Rhodopirellula bahusiensis: one gene and its partner. Each later gene encodes a partner of the first gene's protein in a complex. Links are inferred from orthologs where the notes say so. Each region holds a gene or a part of one and is shown in the gene's direction. Other genes may lie near its edges. The genes, in order: accC and accD.

Region 1 (9,390 bases):
TCATCGGCGGAGATTTTGCCGCCCGCGGTGACTTGTTTGAGCTGTTCGACCAACTTCGAGCGATCCGCCAACAACGAATCCAAACGGCCCAACACATCGGTGATCGCAACGTTCAATCGGCGAGTCAAACCGCGAACTGCCGCTCGCACTGCGTTGTAGTCATCTGTGTCAGTCGCTTCGGCATTGGCTGCCTTGGCATCGAAGACAAACTCGGCGGGGTAGTCGGCCGCTTTGCCGGACGACAACTCTTTCTTCAACCGGCGAACTTCTTCGATCAACGCAACCGTGGCGGCGGAAGCCAGCGAAGCATCGCAGTTCAATTTGCCCGCCACCTCATTCAGCAACGCTTGTGTTTGCTCGCGGTGTTCCTTAGCACGGCCGCCCGTCAGCGCTTCGATTCGGCGTGTTCCCGTGGAAACGCTTTCCTCGACAACGACTTCGAACGAGCCAACCTGATTGGTGTTGGTCAGGTGAGTCCCGCCGCACAATTCGCGACTGAACGTTCCCATCGAAACCATCCGGCATGGGTCGGGATACTTTTCGCCAAACAACATCATCGCACCCGCTTCTCGAGCATCGGCAAGCGACACGGTGTCCCAGCGAATTTCATCGCCGCTGCCAACCATGCTCAGCACATCTTGTTCGATCTTCACCAACGTCTCGTCGTCGATGGCCTTGGGGTTAGTGAAGTCAAAACGCAAGCGATCCGGTTCAACCTTGCTGCCCTGTTGCTCCGCATGGCGACCAACATGGTTGTGCAGTGCGTGGTGCAAAATGTGAGTCGCACTGTGGGCTCGTGCGAGCGCGGTGCGGTTCTCGACATCAACCGTTGCCGTGCAAGTTTCGCCTTCGCTGATCTTGCCGCGAACCAATCGTCCGTGGTGCACAATCAACGAAGCGTGTCGCTGCGTGTCGATGACTTCAAATTCAAAGTGATCGTTTGCGATCACACCGATGTCGCCAACTTGGCCGCCCGATTCGCCATAGAACGGTGAGTGGTCCAGCACCAATCGCAAGATCGCGTCTTCGGGGCGATCGAGGTGACTGAGCAATTGCCCGTCGTCGCCCTTGCCTTTGCCATCGCCGGTAATGATGCCTTTGACGACTGCCGAAGCTTCGGTTTGGTCATAGCCAACAAACGGTGTTTCACGCAAAGCCTCTTTCAGCGTTTCCAAAGGTCCGGTTTGGAACAGAACGCGTTGTCCGCCGTCGCTTTCGTCGGCGTGTTTGTCCATCGCTTCGCGAAAGCCCGACCAATCGAACGTGAAGTTCTGCTCGGCGGCCAGCGTTTGAACCAATTCCGGTGGAACACCATAGGTCGTCAACAAATCCGCAGCGTCGGCACCGGGCACCATCACGGATGATTCGTCGTTCATCTCTTCGAACAAACGGTGAATGCGTTTCATCCCGCCATCGATGGTCGAGAAGAATGCTTTCTCTTCAGACTCAATCGCTTCGCTGACGCGTTGGGTCGTTTGGCCCAGTTCTGGGTAAGCAGCCTTGGACGCATTCGCGACAGCTTCGACCAGCTTGTACAAGAAAGGCTCTCGCAAATTCATTTGGTACCCGTCCAACACCGCGCGGCGAATCAAACGGCGAATGACCGAGCGAGCGTCTTTGGGTCCGGGGTACACGTTTTCATGAACCGCGAAAACGCTGGCTCGCGCGTGGTCAGTGATCCGGCGAAGTCGCCGCCCGTTGTCACTCTCGTATTCGTACTTCACACCGCAGACTTCCGACGCCGCTTCGACAATCGGAAACAGACTGTCGATGTGGAAGTTGGTTGGCACGCCTTGCAAGACACTGGCGGTTCGCTCCAGCCCCATACCGGTGTCGATGTTCTTGCTGGGAAGCGGATGCAAGTTGTCCGGCGGCGTTCCCACACGATTGAACTGGGTGAACACCAAGTTCCAGATTTCGACATCGCTGCCGTCTTCGAGTTGGTAATAGATTTCGCTGCAGGGACCGCAAACTCCGTCGGGCCCTTCGCTCGGAGCGGATGCCGGCCAAAAGTTTTCGTCTTCTTCCATTCGCGAAATGCGTTGGGTCGGCAATCCGATCTTTTCGTGCCAAATCCCAAACGCTTCGTCGTCATCCTTGTAGACCGTGACCGTCAATCGCTCGCCGGGGATGCCCAACCACTTCTTGTCGGTCAAAAATTCCCACGCCCAGTGGATCGCTTCTTCCTTGAAGTAGTCGCCGAACGAAAAATTGCCCAGCATTTCAAAGAACGTGTGGTGAAACGCGGTCCGGCCGACATTGTCGATGTCACCCGTTCGCAAACACTTTTGACAGGTCGTCGCACGAGTGAAGTCCAGTTTGACCTTGCCGAGAAAGTGGTCTTTGAACTGGTTCATCCCCGCGGGGGTGAACAAAACCGAAGGATCCCAAGCCGGAACGAGCACGTCGCTGGGTTGGCGGACGCAACCTTTGGTCTCAAAGAACGCCAGATATTTTTCGCGGAGTTCGTCAGTTTTCATCGGGATGTGCGGGTGGGTTCAACGGGGAAAAGATCGGGGATTGAGCCAAGTGGGCTCGCGGTCCATCGTCGGCATGATATCAGTCGATGCCCGACGGGTGACAGGTGCCGAATTTCGGCCCACAATGCCAGCCCGCACAGTGCCAATCGCCGGGCGGCGGCTTCCGCCTCGGTCCGTCGACGAAAAGCATCTGCCGCGAAACGGCCGACTCAACATCACCACTGGATATCGACTTCATGACAGAGCGTATTGAACGACTTGTGCAATCCATCGCCGATTCGGACCAGCAGATGGACGCGATTTTGATCTGCAGCGAAGTCAACGTGCGATATCTCAGCGGATTCACCGGCGACAGCACTTGGTTGCTGGTCCGTCCCGACGGCAAAGCAACGCTGCTGTCCGATCGCCGCTACGAAACCCAAATTGCCGAAGAATGCCCGAACCTGGAAAGTGCGATTCGGCCGCCCAGCCAGACTTTGGTCGCGTTGCTGGCGGAGTATCTGGGCGATTTGTCGCTGAAAACGATTGGCTTCGAGGCTGATCACGTGCAAGTTTCCACGCTTCGGAAGTGGCAGGAACAGATTGAAACGATGGAGTGGGTCGATACCAGCGGATTGGTCGAAACACTGCGTTCGATCAAAGACGCCGATGAGTTGGCCACGATTCGGCGTGCCATCGCGATTGCCGAGCGAAGCTTCCTCAGCGTCACCAACAAACTGACGCCGCAGATGACCGAACTGCAAATCGCTCACGAACTCGAAGCGACGATGCGAAGTCTGGGAGCGTCCGGAGTCGCCTTCGACGTGATCGCGGGGGCCGAACCCAGCGGTGCCCTGCCCCACTATCACCCTCGCAACATTGCCCTGGCAGATTGCCGAACGCTGCTCATCGATTGGGGGGCTCGCGTCGACGGATACTGCAGCGACTTGACCCGGACACTGCACAAAGCCGAAGTGAGATCAACGACCGCCGATCGATTTGAAGCCGCCTACCAAGCTGTTTTGGAATCACAAGAAGCTGCGATCTCCGCCATTCGCGACGGGGTGGAAGCCATCGAAGTGGACCGAGCGGCTCGCCAGGTTCTGCAAAAAGCGGGGCTGGGCGACGCTTTCAAACACGGGCTCGGACACGGGTTTGGATTGCAAATTCACGAGGATCCACGCATGGGCCCGATGTCGACCGAGGTTCTCCGCGAGGGGATGGTGATTACTGTAGAGCCAGGCGTGTATTTCGAGGGCGAATTTGGAATTCGCATTGAGGACGACATCCTCGTCACAGCGGATGGATTTGAGCGTCTGAGCACCCTTCCGAAGGGTCTCGATGATTGTCGTCTTGTTGTGTAAAACGTGCAAACTTAATCTTCACCCACAAAAGGTTGCTCGGATCCCATCTGGATTCGAGAAACATTGGACTTTGCAGGTATCGGACTTCGTATGAAATCGGAAACACCCGACGACGGGGATGTGTTTGACATCGATCGGATTCGCCAGATCGTCGAGTTGATGGAACAACACGAACTGAACGAAGTGGACCTGCAACAGGGCGACGATCGGATCAAACTGACTCGTGGTGGAACAGCTCCCGCCATGATTCCCGCGCCCGCCGCAGTGGCTCCCGTTGCAGCACCTGCGCCGGCCGCCGCTCCCGCTCCGGCCCCAGCTGGTGGCGACGCCGGCGGTGACACTGCCGGGACGATCACCATCAACTCGCCGATGGTTGGCACGTTCTATTCGAAAGCCAATCCTGAATCGCCGCCGTTTGTCAAAGTCGGTGACGTGGTCAACGACGACACCGTGATTTGCATCGTCGAGGCAATGAAGGTCTTCAACGAGATTCCTGCCGAATGCCGCGGGAAGATTGTCGAGGTGCTGGTCAGCGATCAACAAGCCGTCGATTTCGGTAAACCTTTGTTCCGCGTCCAGGTGGACGGCTGAAGTCTATGTTTGAACGAATTTTGATCGCCAATCGAGGCGAGATTGCGCTGCGTGTGATTCGCGCCTGTCGCGAAATGGGTATCGAGTCGGTCGCCGTTTACAGCGAAGCCGACAAGGACTCCATGCACGTCAAGTTGGCGGACCACGCGTACTGCGTTGGCACCAACCGAAGCGCTGACAGCTACTTGAAAATTGATCGCATCATCGCCACGGCCGAAGTGGCCGGCGTCGACGCGATCCACCCCGGTTATGGCTTCTTGGCAGAGAACGCTCAGTTCAACGAGCAATGCCGCAGCAGCGGGTTCGAATTCATCGGCCCCTCGCCAACCGCGATGGACAAACTGGGCGACAAGAACACCGCTCGTTCGATGGCGATCGCGCAAAACGTCCCCGTCGTTCCCGGCAGTGATGGATTGATCGCGGACTTCGATCGAGCCATCGACACCGCGAAAGAAATCGGCTTTCCCGTGCTGATCAAAGCCACCGCCGGTGGTGGTGGCAAAGGCATGCGGGTCGCCGAGACCGAAGACGTTCTTAAGAGCCAACTCGAAGCGGCTCGCAACGAAGCCATCGCGGCATTCGGCAACGGTGGCGTGTACCTGGAAAAATTCATCCAGCAACCGCGTCACATCGAAGTCCAAGTCATCGCGGACTCGCACGGCAACGTGTGCCACCTGTTCGAACGTGACTGCAGCGTCCAACGGCGCCACCAAAAACTCGTCGAAGAAGCCCCCAGCCCCGACCTGCCGCAAGACCGCCGCGAAGCGATCTGCGATGCCGCCGTGCGAATGATCGCTGGTGCGGATTACGCTGGCGCGGGAACGGTCGAGTTCATTGTCGACAAGGACTACAACTTCTACTTCATCGAAGTCAACGCGCGGATCCAAGTCGAACACCCGGTTTCAGAAATGATCACCGGCGTGGACCTGATCCAAGAACAAATTCGCGTCGCCGCTGGTCTGCCGCTGTCGTTCCGTCAAGAAGAACTGACTTGCACCGGCCACGCGATCGAATGCCGGCTCAATGCGGAAGATCCAACGAAGAACTTCCAACCTTGCCCTGGGCAAATCAAATCGATGTTCGTGCCTGGCGGCATGGGCGTTCGATTCGATTCGCATGTGCAGACCGGTTACGTGGTGCCTCCGTATTACGATTCGATGATCGGCAAACTGATCGTCCATCGCCCGACGCGGGAACAAGCCATCGCGACGATGCTTCGTGCTTTGAAGGAACTGCAGGTCGAAGGCATCACCACAACCGTCGGTTTCCACAACTGGATCCTCCGAAACGAAGCCTTCGTAAACGGCACCGTGGACACCAAATTCGTCGACCGAAACTACGAAGGCCAAACGTCTTAGGGTTGCGTCACCGCTAGGAAAAGTCGTTCTGGCCGTAGCGGAAGTCGCCAAGACTTTCGGCAATTCACGATGCAGACCGAAACTCTTGACGAGTTCCGCTACCCCATTGGTCGATGCCACTCCTGATTCCGTTGGTCCCCAAGGAATAACCATGCGAGTCTTTGTGACTGGCGGCACTGGCTTGCTGGGCAACACGATCCTTCGCCAACTGTCGGGCGCCGGACATGACCTGATCGCTTTGGTGCGAGGCGAACCCGATCCCCAGGTCTTCGATGGGATCAACACGACGTTCGCTCACGGCGACCTCCTCGATCAAACCGCGATCGAAAATGCGGTGGCTGACTGCGATGTGGTCATTCACTCCGCCGGCATGATCCACCTGGGTTGGAAACGCCTCGACGACAGCATGGCCGTCAACCGCGACGGCACCCAAACCATCGTCGACGCCTGCCTGCATCACGATTGCAAACTCGTTCACGTTGGCACCGTCAACACGCTCGGTATCGCGGACCGCAACGGCGTGGCGAACGAAGACACTCCGCTGGACCACGCAGGCGGGCAAATCCCGTGCAGCTACGTCCTCAGCAAACGAGCTGGCAACGAGGTCGTTTTGCAGGGCGTCCAAGATGGCCTGAAAGCCGTCTTGGTTCACCCGGGGTTCATGCTCGGTCCCTGGGATTGGAAACCCAGCAGCGGCCGGATGCTTCTGGAAGTCAGCAAAGCCTGGCGGCCGCTCTCACCTTCAGGCGGCAACAGCACCTGCGATTCGCGAGACGTGGCCGCCGCCGCCATCCGCGCCGCTGAAAAGCTGATCAGCAATAAAATCCCCGCGGGCCGGCAATACATCTTGGCTGGCCACAACATGCGATACCTCGAACTGTGGAAAGCCATGACCGAGGCGATGGGTGCCCGCCAACCGCTCATGCGTGCCGGGCCGGCTCAGCGATGGATCGCAGGAGTCGCCGGCGACGTGGTCGGCAAACTGCTGCCACACGAAGTTGACTTCAACAGCGCCGCCGTGGGCATGTCGAGCCAATACCACTACTACGACAGTTCGCGAGCCCAAAGCGAACTCGACTACAAAATCCGGCCGTTTGAAGAAAGCCTGGCCGACGCTGCGAACTGGATCCGCCACCACCACCAGTGAAGCTGGGCACAGACACAATCGCAAGCACCAGGATTTTCGCCATTTTCTAAGATTGGGCGCAATGTTTGGCTCGGACATCCGTGAGACTCTTTGAACAGTCGGTCCACCCACCTGGAACTGCGTTTTGGATTTCGATTCCACCGCCGCCGAACCAACGACTCGCGCAAGTCTGCTTTTGAGACTGCGTGATTCCAAGGATGAATTCGCCTGGGCCGAGTTCTCTGCCGTCTATGAGCCGGTGATCTACCGCCTGATCAAACGGCGTGGGGTGCAGGACGCGGACGCTCGCGAGATTGTGCAAGAGATTCTGATGTCGGTCGCCGGTGCGATCGAGCGGTTTGACGTGACCGCCCAAGGCTCTTTTCGCGGTTGGCTCAGCCGAATCACGCGAAACGCAACCATCGACCGACTGAGATCGGTTCAGTCTCGCCGCGAACTGAATGGAGGCAGCAGCATCGTTCGAATCATCGACGCCGTTGCCTCCAACGAGCAAGGCATCGACGGCACTCAACAGGACGCAGAATTGTCGCACGAGTTTGATCGTGATCATCGCCAACAATTGTTTCGCTGGGCCGCAAGCAAGGTGCGATCACGCACGGGCGAAAGAAACTGGATCGCGTTCTGGCGAACCGCCGTGGAGGACCAATCCATCGCGGCCGTCGCCTCCGACCTGGGCATCTCCGAAGGCTCGGTCTATGTCGCCAGGTGCCGAATCCTCAAACGGATTCGCGAACTCGTCCATCAACGTTTGAGTGATTGAACGCATCATGATTGCCAAGCAAAACCCACACTTTGAATTGGACAAGCTACGAGAGTTGCTTGACGAGCGATTGTCTGCCCCCGAAGCGGATCGCATCGAGTTTCATCTCAGCAATTGCCAGCATTGCCGGTCGCAACTACAGGAAATTGCCGGCGAGCCCATGTGGTGGGACGAGACAGTCGAAGTCCTCAGCAAGAGCACCTTCATCGACCAAAGCAGCCGGCCTGCTTCTAAACCCCCGAGCGATCCGGCCGAACCCCAGCGATCCTTCGACGCGTCCTTGGACTGGATCCGTCCCCTGCTGCAACCACTGCGGGATCAACGCTCAGACGCCGTCGATGACGCGCCTGCAATTGGCACCTTGGACCAATACTCGATTCACAGCGTGATCGGACAAGGAGGCATGGGCGTCGTGCTACGAGGCTTGGACCCGGAACTGAATCGACCGGTTGCGATCAAAGTCCTCTCCCCTCATCTCGCCGGCGTTGGTGCGGCGCGGACCCGCTTCATGCGAGAGGCACAAGCCGCCGCGGCGATTGTGCATCCTTCCATCGTACCGATCTACAGCGTTGTCCCGAACGCTCGATTGCCTTACCTGGTGATGCCCTGCATCGACGGCGGAAACTTGCAACAATGCCTTGATCGCGAAGGCCCGCTGGAACTGATCGAAATCGTTAGGATCGGCCTGCAAATCGCCGAAGGATTGTCAGCCGCGCACAAGAACAGCGTGCTTCACCGAGACATCAAACCCGCCAATATCTTGATCGAAGAAGGCAACGGTCGCGTCCTGATCAGCGACTTTGGACTCGCTCGAGCACTCGATGACGCCACGCTAACCAACAGCGGCATGATCGCTGGCACACCGCAGTACATGAGCCCAGAGCAAGCTCGCGGCGAACCCTTGGACGCCCGCAGCGATCTGTTCAGCTTGGGCAGTCTGCTCTACGCGCTGGCAACGGGACGACCGCCCTTCCGCGCCGAGTCCCCTCTCGGAGTCCTGCGAAAGATCACCGAGACACGCGCCAAACCCATCCAAGAGATCAACGAACGAATGCCTCGTTGGTTCGACAACTTGGTCGCTCGCCTCATGGAACCTGACCTCACGCTTCGGATCGACTCCGCAGACGAGACGGTCACGCTCCTGCGTGAGGTCAACGCCCATGTGCGAAACCCAACGGCCAATCGACTGCCTGACTCGCTCAACGAACGTCGCCCGCAACGCTCCCTTCGATGGACGCTTGCCACGGCAGGCCTGCTGACAGTGGTGTTCGCGATTGCAACCTGGAACCACCGCCCGCCAGAAAACACTCACACGGAACCGTCGCCACCAACCATCATCGAACAATCGCGACGGTTGATCGCGATGCCACCGAGCGCCCCCGCGGCCCCCACTCCGACCACCGACGACTGGGACGCAGTTCACTTCAACGCAGAACTGCGTTTGCTTCAGTTCGCGCTGGATCAACTGACAATCCAACTCGACGGAACTGACTCAACAATCGATCCCGACCTCACTGATGGAGATCAAAAATGAAGGATGAAGCTCAAATAAAATCGGTTCCCACTGCGACGTTGCCCAAGCGAAGAAGCCGTGCCTGGAAGTCGGCACTCATCGCGACATTGACGGTCCCCACGGCTGCCATCTTGGTGTGGTCCTGGACTTCCCCGCCCTCAACATGGGCCCAAAACCGGGATTCACGACCGATCAGCC
Region 2 (9,244 bases), on another replicon or contig:
TCGACATCGACTCGTCGGAACTGAACAAGAACAAACAAGCTCACATCCCAGTTCGCGGCGACGTGAAGGATGTGTTGGGCCAACTGAACAAAATCGTTCAGGCACCGGAAATCGAATCGTGGCAGAAGACCTGCACTGATTTGAAAGCCAAGTACCCGTTGAAGTACGACAACTCGTTCGACGGAATTTTGCAACAGCACGCAATCGCGACGCTCAGCAAAATCACCGCCGACCGCGAAACTTACGTCAGTGTCGGTGTGGGCCAACACCAAATGTGGGCGGCTCAGTTCTTCAAGTTCCGCCAGCCTCGGACTTGGATGAGCAGCTCCGGACTCGGAACGATGGGCTTTGGTTTGCCGGCCGCCATGGGCGTGCAAGCGGCTCATCCGGATGCATTGGTCATCGACATCGATGGCGACGGCAGCTTCCAGATGAACATCCAAGAACTCGCCACGTGCTTCTGCGAAAAACTGCCTGTAAAGGTTCTTCTGTTGAACAACCAACACTTGGGAATGGTGGTTCAGTGGGAAGACCGGTTCATGGACCGCAACCGCGCTCACACTTACCTTGGGCCGATCGATCACGAAGAAGCCAAGGGCAAGAGCACCGCGGATCGCTTCGAATACGCCAGCGACCGCTACCCGAACTTTGTGCAAATCGCAAAGGGCTACGGATGCGGTGCCGCCACGGTCAAAAAGAAAGCGGACCTCGAAGGTGCGTTGCAAGAAATGATTGACCACGATGGTCCTTTCTTGCTGGACGTCGAAGTGCCCTACCAAGAACACGTGTTGCCAATGATCCCCGGTGGAATGACCGTGGACGACATGCTCTTGGACTGATTCTGAAAGTGGAAATGGAAACCGCAGTGGAAAACCCCGCAGTGGAAAAAAACGGGCAAGCGTCCCCTTCATCAACGTCGACCGCAACCGACGCCACACCATCCTCCAACACCCCCAACCGACCCGCGCCAAACACGGCCGGCAATCGGAAACGAGGTGTGCCTGAGGGCGTGTGGCGGAAGTGCGATTCGTGTGGCGCTTCGCTGTTCTACAAAGAAGTTCAGCAGCGTCTGAACGTTTGCCCGCAGTGCGACCACCACTTCTACGTGAGTGCGTGGGAACGCGTGGCTCAGGTGCTCGATGACGGCACGTTCGAACCGATGAACGAACATCTTCGGCCGACCGACCCGTTGGAGTTCCGCGATCGTCGCCCCTATGCCGAACGATTGGTCGGCGAACAGAAACGCACCGGCCTGACCGATGCTGTTTTGACCGGCACCGGCATGATCCGCGCTCGCCGAGTCGCTTTCGCGGTGACCGACAGCGCCTTCATCATGGGCAGCATGGGATCCGTCGTTGGCGAACGCCTGACGCGATTGATCGAGCGTGCCACCGAACAAAACCTGGCGTTGATCATCATCAGCGCTTCCGGTGGTGGTGCTCGAATGCACGAGGGCATCCTGTCGCTGATGCAAATGGCCAAGGTCTCCGCTGCTCTCTCGCGTTATCACGCGGCGGGCGGTTTGTTCATCAGCGTTCTGACGAACCCAACGATGGGCGGTGTCGCTGCCAGCTTCGCATCCCTCGGCGACTTGGTCTTTGCTGAACCCAAGGCCCTGATCGGATTTGCTGGGCCTCGAACAATCAAGGCGACCATCGGCATCGAACTCCCCGAGGGATTCCAAACCAGTGAGTTTTTGCTGGAACATGGATACATCGATCGCATCGTTCATCGCAAATCCCTGAAGACGGAAATCGCGACCGCCATCGACTATTGCGGGAAGTAACTGATGGGCTTGCTCGACTCGATCATGGGCGCGTTCTCGAAAGGCGGCGGTTCGCTGAAGAGAATCGATGTCGAACAACGATTCGAGCGATCACGAACAGCCGCGACGGGAACGATGAGCAACTTCTTCGTTGCTTACGACCTGGAACGCAAGGAGAACGTCGGGGTCAAAATCCTCGATCCAGAAAAGTACGAACTGTTCGAAAGTCGCTTCAAAGGTTTGAACAAACCTTCCGAAGGCGAAATCGCGATGCAGATGAAGCATCCACTGATCGTGAAAACCTTCGAACACGGCATCACCGCGAAGAACCAACGCATCTTGGTGATGGAATACATCGCCGGCGTTGGCATCCAAGATGTGATCGTTCGTAAGAAACGAGAAGTCATCGACGGCAAAGAGATGCTGCTGATGCGCGAGATGGCGGAGTCACTGGCGTACGTGCACGAACAAGGCTTCATCCACCGCGACGTCTGTCCGCGCAACTTCATTTGCACGCCTCCGGAAGAAGGCGAGGAGACCGTCTCGGGCGTGCGGTTGATTGACTTTGGATTGACCGTTCCGGCGACACCGCCGTTCATGGCACCCGGCAATCGAACAGGAACGCCGCTTTATATGTGCCCCGAGATCGTTCGCCGGCGCGCGACCGATCAACGTGTGGATGTGTTTTCACTTGGCGTGACGTTTTACTGTCTGCTGACATTCAAACACCCATGGCAAGGCGAGATCGTCAGCGGTCGAGCCGCTCTGCAACACGACACCGAGACCGCCACGCCGATCTTGGAACGTCGCGAGGACATCCATCCCAAGGTTGCTCGAGTCATCATGCGAATGATCGAACCCAATGTCGACGATCGATTGCCATCGATCAAAGAGTTCTTGTCCCAAACTCGCGGCCTCGACTCCGCCTTCGCCAGCTAGAGATTCGCTCGGCATCTAAGCAGGAATGATTGGGTTGATCCCGTGAGCCGTTTGGGCATTGGCCCGGGTTGTGCGAGAAAACATTGGCTAACGCCAAACGGCTTGAATCTCCGAAGACACTTGCGTACCTGCTTCGCCCTCGGCGAATCTTGCGAGGATGCCTTTCTCGACAACTGCGTGGAAGGGTTCGGTTAAACTGGCTCAGCTCTTCCTCGCCTCTGCGCGCTCCAGGAGCATCGCCTCCCGCCCCCACATCCCACCGTCGACACGGAATCCATCATGCCCAACCGCCGTGACTTTCTCGCTGGCACACTCGCCGCTGCTTCGCTCGCATCGCTGCCTGCCCAAGGCTTGCATGCCGCCGAAACCAAAAGCCGATGGCCGATCTGCGTCTTCACCAAGCCATTGAATTCGATGTCTTTCGACGAGATGGCATCGTCGCTTGCCGAAGCGGGCTTCGATGGAGTGGAAGCCACCGTGCGAAAGGGCGGCAACGTGTCTCCCGCAGAAGCAGCCGAGAAACTGCCGGAAATGCAGCAAGCGATGCGGAAGCATGGTCTCGAGATCACGCTGATCACGACAGACATCGGCGGGATGGATGATCCGCACCGAGCGACCGTTCTGCAAACAGCAGCCGATCTGGGCATCTCCCGATTCCGCATGCGATACGGCAAGTACGACCGCAAGCAACCGATCGCACATCAGCTCGAACAATGGAAGCAACAGTTCGGAAGTCTCGCGGACTACTGCGGGAAGATCGGTGTTCAGGCCCTGTACCAAAACCATGCGGGCGAGAACTATCTTGGCGCGTCGCTGTGGGACTTGGATCGAGTCCTCACCGACGTCTCGCCTGACAACCTCGGCGTGGTCTACGACATTCGCCACGCCCAGGTCGAAGGCGGCATGAGCTGGCCGGTGACCTGGCGAATGATCCAGCCCCGCGTTCGGATGCTGTACGTCAAAGATTTTAAATGGATCGACGGACGGGTTGCGAATGTGCCGCTCGGCGATGGCCTGGTCAGCCAGAAGTTCTTCGACGCCGTCCAAGCCAGCGACTTGAAGTGTCCGATTTCTTTGCACGAAGAGTACCTCGACCACCGTGATCCAGCGCTCGTGCCAAAGCATTTGGAAGCGATGAGCACCGATTTGAAGACACTGCAAAAGCGACTCGGGATTGAGTCGTAGGCCAGGTTCCACCTGGCGATGCCTCTTCGCCGGTGGATGCTGTCCTCGCGAAGACGGGACAATGGACGACTCGCTTTGTTCCAAAGCATCGGCTGAGATGCCATGTGAGACATGGCCTACGGGCGATTGCAATTTGCACTTTGCAATTCGTCCACCTGAACAAGCGCACTCGACTCGGTGGGGGACCACCGAGCTACAGGTTTAGAGGTTCTTGGTTCCTTCGGTGATTTGATCGGCCAATGCTTCTCGCAACGGATCATCGTCGGCCCCGCAGAAGCCCCAGTGCTCGCGGCGACGCCAGCCTTCGGCGTGTTCATATCGGCCGCTCATCTGCCCGACCATGCGTGAGAGATTTCGCATCGCTTCGATGTAGCTGTCCATTCCTTGACTCTCATCGAGCCACTGCTTTTGGCTGGCGTGACACGCGAGCGCGTCGGCTTTCTGCTCGACAACCGCTTCATTGTCGATGTAGAAATGAGGCGTCACCAGTTCGCCAGTCGGCTGACGGCATCCAACGGGCTGAGCGTGATAAACCGTGACCGGATCCATATAGACGGGCATCGGCGGAATGCTTTCGAGGTTCGGCATCCCGTGAGCGAACGCGGCGCTGACCGCCAATCGACACGCGTTTTCGTGATCTTCCATGTAGTCGACCGGTGAATGCGCCAACACGATCGAAGCCTTGGATTGACGCACCACCGCCGCAACCTTCTGAACATTTTCGGTTGTGTAGGCAACTTCCATGTCGGCACAAATCGGCGGATGGAACGTTGCACCAAGCAATTCAGCGGCTCGCTTGGCTTCCTTCAGTCGAGTTGCGGCACACTCTTCGGGACCCATCGTGGTGCTGCCGCGAGACCCATCGGCGACGTTCATGTAGTGCAAATCCCAACCGCGTTGGCGAAGCAACAGCATCGTTCCCGCGTACAAAAATTCGATGTCATCAGGGTGCGCAGCGACAGCAAGAACGGACGGCATCAAGGACCTCTACTTCGATGAAACGAGACTCAGCTTTTCCAGAGGCACATAATACCGGACATAGCGTTCGCCGTTGCTGAACAACTCGCCTTTGGGATCATTGACCAACACCGTCGCACGACGAGTGATGCGATTGACCCGCCCGACCACTCGCCGCGTTCCGTCGCGGAACGCGACTTGATCGCCAACGCGGATATTGAACTTGGTCGCGGCCCGTTCGCGCTGAGTGATCAAATCGTGCTGGTAATCGGTGTGCCCAAAGAAGCTGCGGGCAATTGATTGGAAACGTTTTTGGTTGCAGTTGCCCGCGTTCCAAATCAGCATCTCGATCAAGTGCGTCATCTCATGCTCGGCGACCCGCTGCATCGCTTCCAGTCGGTCGCGGCACTTACGTCCGGTCACGGTGACAGGCCGGTCAACGTCTTCAAAAGTTTGAAACAACAACGTCGACGAAAGGATCATCTCGAACCGCCGCGGTCCGTTGCGATTGCCGCCGGGATAATGCGTGACGAGCTTGCCCGCGGCGCTGGTCATCCGCGAAGAGAAGGAAAACTCGAGCCCCTCCGCTTTTGCGACGGGCAAGACCCGGCCTTCGAACAGCGACTCATCGAGCAAGTGAATCAAACGTACCAAGTCGTCTCGACCAACTCGTTTGAAATTCGGTCGATCGATCGTCCGACTCAGCCCCAACACCTCCGCGTGAATCTCTTGCTGAACCACTGAGATTCGCTTTGGATCGGGCCGCCGCGTTTGCAGAAACTCCGCGAGCGCGAACAAGGTGTCTCGATCGCGAGGTGGGACCACACCGGGCGCAACGGTCGGCCGCCCCGGTGGCGCCCCGTCCGAAACGGTTGGCGTCTTTGCCACCGGAACCTGCTTGGCTTGTTTCGCTGCCATCTTGGGCAACTTGGGCGGCGGAGCTTTGCCGGGTTCCAAGTCAGTGACAGGACGCCGCTTGGGTGCCGGTCGCCGGTGCGGGGAAGCGGACATGCGATCCTTCCTAGGCTTCGGCTTTCTTCGTCAAATGGCCTGTGGCTGCATCCTGACGAGCCAACAATGTCTTTTGGTACTTGGCCTGAACGATGTCAACGACAATCAAAATCGCGAGCACAAAGTAGAACGTGCTCTTGGCCATCGCGTGCACCTCGTGACCGAACAACGCAAGGTGAGCCAAGTGACCACCTTCGCTGACCAACATCACGCCGACGATGAATAGCACAAACAATCCAAGCACTTCGTACATGCGGTTCTTCTTCAAGAAATCCGCGACCCGGTCGGCCAAGAAGATCATCATCGCACCGCTGATCACAATCGCGGTTGCCATGATTGCGAAGCTCTTGGTGAGTGCCATCGCACTGAGGATCGAGTCGAACGAGAAGACCAAGTTCATCATCACAATCAGGCCAATCGTCTTGCCGACACTGGCCGTCGCGGTTTCTTCCGAGTGCCCAAGCTCCGGTTCGGCGAGCAGGTGATAAATCTCTTTCAGCGCCGTCCACAGGATGAACGCACCACCGAATAGAACGATCAAGCTGTGCCCCGAGATGGCACCGTCGATATATCCGTTGTGGAATTCAACGAAAGGCTCCTCCAACAAAGCGATTAATCGCACGACAACGAACAACAGCACGATTCGCAAGACCACGGCCACTCCGATGCCGAGCTTCCGAACCTTGGACTGCTGATCTTCCGCTACTCGTTTGCTTTCGATGGAGATGTAAAGCAGGTTGTCGAAACCCAACACCGCTTGAAGCAGCACCAGCATCCCAAGAGTGAACAAACCGGAGATCGAAAAGAGCTCAGCCATGGCGACGAGATTCCACGAGGTATCAGAGAGAAGAGTCGGAGGACAACAGATCAAGAACGGCTTGCAAATCGGGAGGAAGGGGCGCGGTGAGCGTCATTTCCTTTCCGGTTTGTGGGTTGGTGAACGTCAACGCTTTCGCATGCAACGCCTGCCGCGAGAGCAAAATCTCTTGCCCTTCAGCCGTCGGCTTCACACCGGGCGTTGCGACTTCCGTGCCGGCCAGTCGCCTTATTTGAGAACGCGAAAGTTCGGAATGACCGCCATACAACCGATCGCATAAAATCGGGCATCCGATGTGAGCCAAGTGGACTCGGATTTGATGCGTTCGACCTGTCTTGGGACGCACGTCGACTCGAGTCACACGACCGTGACGCTCAACGACTTCATAAAACGTGGACGCGGATTTGCTGGTCGCATGACCTTCGCGAATCGCCTGCTTGTCGCGCTGGTACGGATGGCGTCCGATCGAAGCGTGGATCCAATCGCGGTCTCGGTCGAGCCGGCCGAACGTGATCGCGGTGTATTCCTTTTGCACCAAACGATCGTGCCACTGAGCAGCGAGGTTCAGGTGCACCGCATTGTTCTTCGCGACGACGATGACGCCGCTCGTGTCTCGGTCGAGGCGATGCACGATGCCGGGGCGCGTGGGTCCGCCGACGTCCGACAGCGATTGAAATCGAAACGCGAGCGCGCTGGTCAGCGTGCCGGTCCAGTTTCCGCGTGCGGGGTGAACAACCATTCCCGCTGGTTTGTTGATAACGACCAATCCATCGTCTTCATAGAGAATATCCAAGGGGATGTTCTCAGGAACCGTGTCGTCGGATGCAGGCGGCGGAACGCGAAACCGGACGGTCTGCCCGGCTTTGACTTTGTAGCTCGGACGAATGATCCGCCCATCGACTTCCGCACCCTCGTTCTGGACCGCGTCCCGAATTTGCGAACGGCTGTAGCCGTCGCAGGACTGGGTCAAGAACAGATCGATTCGAAACCCACTGGCGGATTCAGGAACGACGAATTCTCGCATCACTCGTCGGATGCGGCAGGTTCATCGGCTGCGGGTGTTTCTTCCACTTCGGCTGCCTTCTCGGTGACCGCTTCTTCGGTGGCTGCTTCCTCAGTCGCCGCGTCTTCCTTCATTTCTTCGGCGGGTTCAGCGGCTTCTTCCGAAGCGGGCTCTTCAGCCTCAGCTTCCTCTGCCGTAGTTTCCTCAGGAGCGGCTTCTTCCGCCGGAGCTTCCGTTTCAGCTGGCTCTTCGGTCATCTCTGGTTCTTCGGTTGCCGCTTCCGACTCACCAGCTTCCGACGCGTCGGCTTCTGCGGTTTCAGCTTCGTCTGTTTCAGGCATGTCTTCCAAAGGCAAATCCAATGGCGGCAGATCCAAGTCTGGAAGGTCTGGAAGTTCACCAGCACCCGGCAGCGATGGTGGCAAGCTAGGCTCGGCTGGCGAGAAGTCTTGCTCTTGGAACCAGGCCAAGAAGTCCTGGGCTTGCGACGACGACAAGGCGGCGACTCGAGCCTTGGCTTCGTTGACCATGGCGGTCGATTCACCGACAGCCATGGCGGCTTCGTATTCTTGGACGGCGTCTTCCACATTGCCGCGTGCTTCCGCAATCTGCGCCAATCCGTAGTGAGCTCGCGATTGAATCATCGCATCGTTGCTCAACTCCATCGCTTGGTTGTAAGCCTCCACCGCGTCATCGAGCAATGTTTCGGCTTCGTCGCGACTCGTGTACAACGTTGAGAATCCGATTCCCATTTGCTGACCACCTTGGTACAGACGCGCCCAAGCCGCAGCGGAAGTGTCCGGGTATTGAGCGGCGATGGTCGCTAGACTCTCGGTGTCGCCGGTGATGGATGCGTCAATCAATTGCAACGTGGCGTCGCTTCGATTGTCCGATTTGGTGCTGGAATAAAAACCGTACCCCAACACGGCAACGAAGAACGCTGCGACACCCAAGGCGATTGGCTTGGAGTAGGGCTCGATCGAGTGATTGAACTTGTCGAGGGCTCCGGCAAGTTCATTCTCGTTCAGCTGGTGACGTCGCTCGCTGTTCATACGTTCGCAGGGGTGAAGGGATTCGATTCCGTGAGCCCGAAGTATAGAAATCGCCGGAACTTAACGTCAAGACAAGCAAGACCGGCACGTCCCCATGATTGATCGTAAAAAAACATGAATGCTGCACCGAAAAAGCGGGTTTTGATCGCGGAAGATGACCCCGTTCTGCGTCATTTGCTGCAATTCACTCTCGACCGGGCGGGAATGGAAGTGACCGCGGTCGCCAACGGTCAACTCGCCTGGGACGCGATTCAGTCAGCCGAAAACTTCGACGTGCTGGTGACCGATCATGAAATGCCGGTACTCAGTGGAGTGGAACTGATCGGCCGCGTGGTCGAAAAAGCACCGATCTCGGTGATTGTCCTGTGCACGGCCAAAGGATTCGAAATCGATCCCGACCGAATTGTCGATCGCCCCGGATTGGTGTCGCTGGTCAGCAAACCCTTCAGTCCCAAGCAATTGGTCAGCATCATTGAAGAACGACTCGAAAAAAACGCCACCGATTGAGCGAGAGA

What was found.
Region 2: the proteins of accC (region 1) and accD are in contact, whole or in part, in a solved structure (PDB 8UXZ), measured with the Escherichia coli proteins. The link is inferred for Rhodopirellula bahusiensis from one-to-one orthologs.

The regions. Positions count from the first base shown.
Region 1 is NZ_NIZW01000027.1:5,544-14,933, forward strand. Bases 3,634-6,595 are described here. They hold accC (acetyl-CoA carboxylase biotin carboxylase subunit), read left to right. Parts: upstream 3,634-4,419; coding sequence 4,420-5,772; downstream 5,773-6,595. Other genes in these bases: CEE69_RS25905 (M24 family metallopeptidase), read left to right, coding at 3,634-3,823; accB (acetyl-CoA carboxylase biotin carboxyl carrier protein), read left to right, coding at 3,914-4,414; CEE69_RS25920 (NAD-dependent epimerase/dehydratase family protein), read left to right, coding at 5,924-6,595. Also shown: alaS (alanine--tRNA ligase), read right to left, coding at 1-2,480; more of CEE69_RS25905, read left to right, coding at 2,717-3,633; more of CEE69_RS25920, read left to right, coding at 6,596-6,919; CEE69_RS25925 (RNA polymerase sigma factor), read left to right, coding at 7,044-7,679; CEE69_RS25930 (serine/threonine-protein kinase), read left to right, coding at 7,687-9,213. UniProt on the Escherichia coli protein: This protein is a component of the acetyl coenzyme A carboxylase complex; first, biotin carboxylase catalyzes the carboxylation of the carrier protein and then the transcarboxylase transfers the carboxyl group to form malonyl-CoA.
Region 2 is NZ_NIZW01000024.1:55,014-64,257, reverse strand. What follows is about bases 1-2,816. They hold accD (acetyl-CoA carboxylase, carboxyltransferase subunit beta), read left to right. Parts: upstream 1-847; coding sequence 848-1,786; downstream 1,787-2,816. Other genes in these bases: CEE69_RS24860 (serine/threonine protein kinase), read left to right, coding at 1,790-2,704; ilvB (biosynthetic-type acetolactate synthase large subunit), read left to right, coding at 1-839. Also shown: CEE69_RS24855 (sugar phosphate isomerase/epimerase family protein), read left to right, coding at 2,984-3,889; CEE69_RS24845 (PIG-L deacetylase family protein), read right to left, coding at 4,091-4,867; CEE69_RS24840 (hypothetical protein), read right to left, coding at 4,877-5,857; CEE69_RS24835 (TerC family protein), read right to left, coding at 5,868-6,674; CEE69_RS24830 (RluA family pseudouridine synthase), read right to left, coding at 6,697-7,698; CEE69_RS24825 (YfgM family protein), read right to left, coding at 7,698-8,729; CEE69_RS24820 (response regulator), read left to right, coding at 8,844-9,236.